Regions from separate parts of the Halobacillus shinanisalinarum genome, predicted to be linked through region 2. Evidence: a T-box and tRNA genes for the amino acid it is inferred to sense, from the RefSeq annotation. Region 2 holds a T-box; the other holds one or more tRNA genes.
What was found. A T-box is a leader RNA that pairs with one kind of tRNA and senses whether it is charged. The one in region 2 lies ahead of pheS (phenylalanine--tRNA ligase subunit alpha), so its partner is inferred to be a tRNA-Phe.
Positions count from the first base shown of each region.

Region 1 (2,473 bases), 1.7 Mb from region 2:
GCTAGCTGAATGTGAACCTGTTTACGAGGAAATGCCAGGATGGACAGAAGATATAACTGGTGCAAAATCGCTCACCGACCTTCCAGCTAATGCACGTCACTACTTGGAGCGTGTATCACAACTGACAGGTATTCCACTATCGATTTTTTCAGTTGGACCTGATCGCTCACAAACGAATGTTGTACGGAGCGTATATAGCGAATAAGATTTATAGAACGATAAGACACGTCTTACCTGTTAAAATAGGTAAGACGTGTCTTGTTAAGAGAAGGGAGTTATTCATTTGAAGCGAATCTGCGTATTTGCTGGTTCAAAAATCGGTAATAATCATGCCTTTACCGAAAGGACCAAAAGCTTAGGTCAAGTTTTTGCTAACGAGCAAATTGGGCTTGTTTATGGTGGGGCAAAGAGCGGATTAATGGGAGTACTTGCTGATTCCATTTTAGAATCAGGAGGGCATGTTACAGGCATTATGCCCACTAAGCTTTTTGAAAAAGAAATTGTGCACCAAAAGCTGACATCTTTCATTGAAGTGGAAACTATGCATGAAAGAAAGGCGAAGATGAGTGAGTTGGCTGATGGATTCATCGCACTGCCTGGAGGTTTTGGCACCTTCGAAGAACTATTTGAAACCGTCACATGGGCACAAATTGGGCTCCATACAAAACCAATGGCTCTATTAAATATTGAAAATTACTATACCCCAATTATTAATCTGATTGATCATGCTATCGAAGCCGGCTTTGTCGCTGGATCGAATCGAAGCTTATTATTACAATCCGACAAACCAGAGGAATTAATCGGAAAAATGAAACCCCTGTTAGGAGAGAAATAGGAGGTTCTTCTTCCTGATTTCTCTTTTCTATTAGTGTGTGTTCAAAAGTTGACGAACGAGAACATCGACAAAGATCGTCACATCCTGTAACTAAGTCGACACTAGCACGTTCCTTGTGCGTCGCAAGAAGTTCGAGACGCGGAAGTTTTGAGAACCACAGTATGCCTTTCATACGTGAGGACCGGAGAAACAGAGCAACGAAGAAATGCGCCGTTTATCATTTGGTGACTTTTTGAACATCCTCTATTAAGGATATTAGCAAAATCTATTGCTGTTCATCTATCTCTATGGTATGATATTCTTCGTTGCGGTAATGTAAGAATATTTACTTGGTCCGGTAGTTCAGTTGGTTAGAATGCCTGCCTGTCACGCAGGAGGTCGCGGGTTCGAGTCCCGTCCGGACCGCCATTTACATATCCGTTTGTACAAGTTAGCACCTAAATATGGCTCGGTAGCTCGGTCGTAGAGAAGCCGCACCCCCGAATAAGTTTCATTTTAGGCTTTGCGAGGAGCGAAGGCATCCCCGATTGAACTTGCAACGAGACGAGCACAGGACCTCCTTGGAATCACTTCGAAACCAGATGAAGAAGCGAGGATTTATTAACAATATAATACTTAAATATGGCTCGGTAGCTCAGTCGGTAGAGCAACGGACTGAAAATCCGTGTGTCGGCGGTTCGATTCCGTCCCGAGCCACTGTCAAAATGTCTGCGATTCAACTCGCAGGCATTTTTTGCTTTTAAATTATTGAATTTGGTTTGGCAAATGTAGTTATGAACTCACTATTTTCCCTCCATTCACATGTAAAACCTGGCCACTAACATAACGAGAATCATTAGAAGCTAAGTAAACATAAGTTGGGGCAAGCTCAAAAGGCTGGCCTGCACGATTAAAGGGTACATCTAAGCCAAATGTCTTAACGTTCTCTTCAGGAAAACTAGATGGTGTAAGTGGTGTCCAAATAGGGCCAGGTGCAACTGCGTTAACACGGATATTTTTTTCAGCAAGATTTTGTGACAATGAACGAGTGAACCCTACAATAGCCCCTTTTGTAGCCGTATAGTCGATCAATGATTTGTGTCCTTCATAAGCTACAATAGAGGTTGTATTAATGATCGCGTCGCCTTTTGTTAAGTGAGGGAGTGCTGCTTTTGATAGGTAAAAGAAAGAGTAAATGTTCGTTTTGAACGTGTCATCAAACTGTTCGATCGTTATATCAGATAGTTCCTGCTGGGGGAATTGAACGCCATGGTTATTAACGAGAATATTTAACTTTCCAAAGGCTTCAATTGTTTGCTTGATAACATTTTCACAGTGGTCAGGATCACGGAGATCGCCAGTAATGAGAAGGCATTGCTGCCCGAGTTCTTCAACACGTTGCTTGGTTCGGTGGGCATCTTCGTTTTCGTATTCGTAAAAATAGGGGATAACAATGTCCGCTTCTTCTTTCGCATAGGCAATGGCTGAGGCCGCACCAATTCCGCTGTCCCCGCCGGTAATAATGGCTACTTTATTTTTGAGTTTGCCGCTGCCTCGGTAGCTTGGGTTTTCAATAATTGGTTTAGGATTCATTAAGGACTCGATGCCGGGTTGTTTAGATTGATGTTGAGGGGGAAAAGTCAACGTTTGATTTGTAGT
Region 1 is NZ_CP095074.1:2,342,127-2,344,599, reverse strand. Features, by position in the region: gene MUO14_RS11505 (adenylosuccinate synthase) at 1-205, shown strand, start outside; gene MUO14_RS11500 (LOG family protein) at 284-835, shown strand; tRNA gene MUO14_RS11495 (tRNA-Asp) at 1,167-1,243, shown strand; tRNA gene MUO14_RS11490 (tRNA-Phe) at 1,459-1,531, shown strand; gene MUO14_RS11485 (SDR family oxidoreductase) at 1,607-2,473, opposite strand, start outside.
Region 1: it has a tRNA-Phe gene. The T-box ahead of pheS (phenylalanine--tRNA ligase subunit alpha) is inferred to sense a tRNA for this amino acid. The anticodon was not compared.

Region 2 (2,473 bases):
CTGTCAAGTGCTGCAGCAACTTCATAGGCCACCCCAGCCATACTGAGACAGTCTGCACGGTTCGGTGTTAAACCGAGTTCGATAATGATATCATCTAAGTTTAATAAAGAAATAGCATCGTCACCAACTGTAACGTTTTCAGGGAAAACATAAATGCCATCCTGATATTCTTTCGGAACCTCTTTTTCGTCCACGCCAAGCTCCTGCATAGAACAGATCATTCCATTCGATTCTTCCCCACGCAGTTTTGTTTTCTTAATTTTAAAGTTACCAGGCAGCACTGCTCCTGGAACAGCTACCGCTACATACTGCCCTTCTGCAATGTTCGGAGCGCCACAGACAATCTGTAACGTTTCAGTGCCGACATCGATTTGACATAGCGATAATTTATCTGCGTTAGGATGCTGTTCACACGAAACTACATGTCCGACGACAACACCTGTCACTTTCTCGGCAACAGGTTCTACACTTTCAACCTCTATACCTGTTTTCGTGATGATTTCAGCAAGATCCTCCGGCTGATAATCACGAATATTAATGTATTGATTTAACCAATTTAACGATACTAGCATGTATGATCCTCCTTACGCTTTATGATATTGTTTTAAAAATCGGTGGTCATTTATATAGAAGTTTCGGATATCATCCACGCCATACTTCAGCATAGCAATCCGTTCAGGGCCCATACCGAAGGCAAAGCCTGAATACTCTTTAGGATCATAACCAGCCATTTCGAGTACGTTTGGGTGAACCATTCCCGCTCCTAAAATTTCAATCCAGCCCGTACCTTTACAAACGGAGCAGCCTTCTCCTCCACACATTTTACAAGAAATATCCATCTCAACAGACGGCTCTGTAAATGGGAAAAAGCTTGGACGGAGTCTAATTTCACGCTCTGCCCCGAACATTTGCTTAGCAAAAGCATCAAGTATTCCTTTTAAGTCACTCATACGAACATGCTTATCAACTAATAATCCCTCAATTTGAGTAAACTGATGGGAATGTGTCGCATCATCGGTATCACGACGATACACTTTTCCTGGACAAATCATTCTCACTGGCTCTGATCCATTTTTCAATCCCATTGTTCTGGCCTGAACAGGTGAGGTATGTGTACGCAGAAGAAGCTCTTCTGTAACGTAAAAAGAATCCTGCATATCACGGGCAGGGTGACCTTTTGGCAAATTTAAGGCTTCAAAATTATAATAATCGGTTTCCACTTCAGGACCTTCTTTTATTTCAAATCCCATTCCGATAAACAAATTTTCAATTTCTTCAACAATAGATGTTAACAAATGAGGGCCGCCGACTTGCACAGGACGTCCAGGTAAGGTTACATCAATACTTTCTGCCTCAAGCTGTTTCTCTAGTTCTTCCTCTTCAAAACGTGTTTGTTTAAATTCTATTGCCTCAGCAATTTCTTCCCTGACTTCATTCGCCAGTTGCCCGATTACGGGTCTTTCCTCCTTCGATAACTTCCCCATCCCGCGTAATACTTCAGTAATAGGGCCTTTCTTCCCTAAGTACTCGACACGAATATCTTTAAGCGCCTGGACATCATTGGCTTGCTCTACTTTCGATAACGCTTCTTGCTTTAATTCCTGCAAACGTTCCTTCATACGAAGCTCCTCCTTCAAAATCAAAAATAAAAAAGCCTCACCCCTAAAAAAGGGACGAGACTTGTCTAATCGTTTCGCGGTACCACCCTTGTTGACACACACTACCTGTGCCCACTCAAGATTTAGATAACGGATAGGAATCCGGACACCTTCTAAAGAGTGTCAGCTCAAGAGTGAAATTTCAACAACTGCCACGATGGAAATGCTCTCAGTCCAAGGCACTTCCTCCCTCAATCGATGGTGCAGTCATTTACTTTGCTCTTTCCTCGCTATTTACTATATAACTGTTCATTAATTATAGAGAAAGAAATTCAGATATGCAAGCCTACTCTTTTAGATGATACATTAAAATAGCCGCAGCAATCGCTACATTTAAAGATTCTGCCTGACCATAAATCGGTATGTACACCTTTTCGTCAGCAGAGGATAACAATTCTCCTCTAATTCCCTGGCCCTCATTACCGACGATCAGCGCCGTACGATCAGGCTTAGTGAGTTGCTTATAAGGCGTGGCATTATCCAGGGCAGATGCAAACACTGTCACTCCTATTGCCTTTAGCTTGTCTACAAAACTTTCCAGATTTCCTTGAAAAACAGGAATATGAAACAACGATCCTTGCGTTGAACGAATCGTTTTTTCATTAAAAGGATCCACAGAACCTTCTCCGACGACGACATGATCAAATCCAGCAGCATCTGCCGTCCGAATCAGTGTCCCTAAATTGCCAGGATCTTGAACAGAGTCAATCAGCAATGTGAGGCCTGATGGTTGATAATGATCCCTTTTACGCTCAACGATTGCGGCGATACCTTGTGGTGTTTGCGTTTGTGAAACAGCATGAAACACTTGCTTG
Region 2 is NZ_CP095074.1:681,233-683,705, forward strand. Features, by position in the region: gene pheT (phenylalanine--tRNA ligase subunit beta) at 1-572, opposite strand, end outside; gene pheS (phenylalanine--tRNA ligase subunit alpha) at 585-1,619, opposite strand; T-box leader at 1,667-1,895, opposite strand; gene MUO14_RS03725 (TrmH family RNA methyltransferase) at 1,945-2,473, opposite strand, start outside.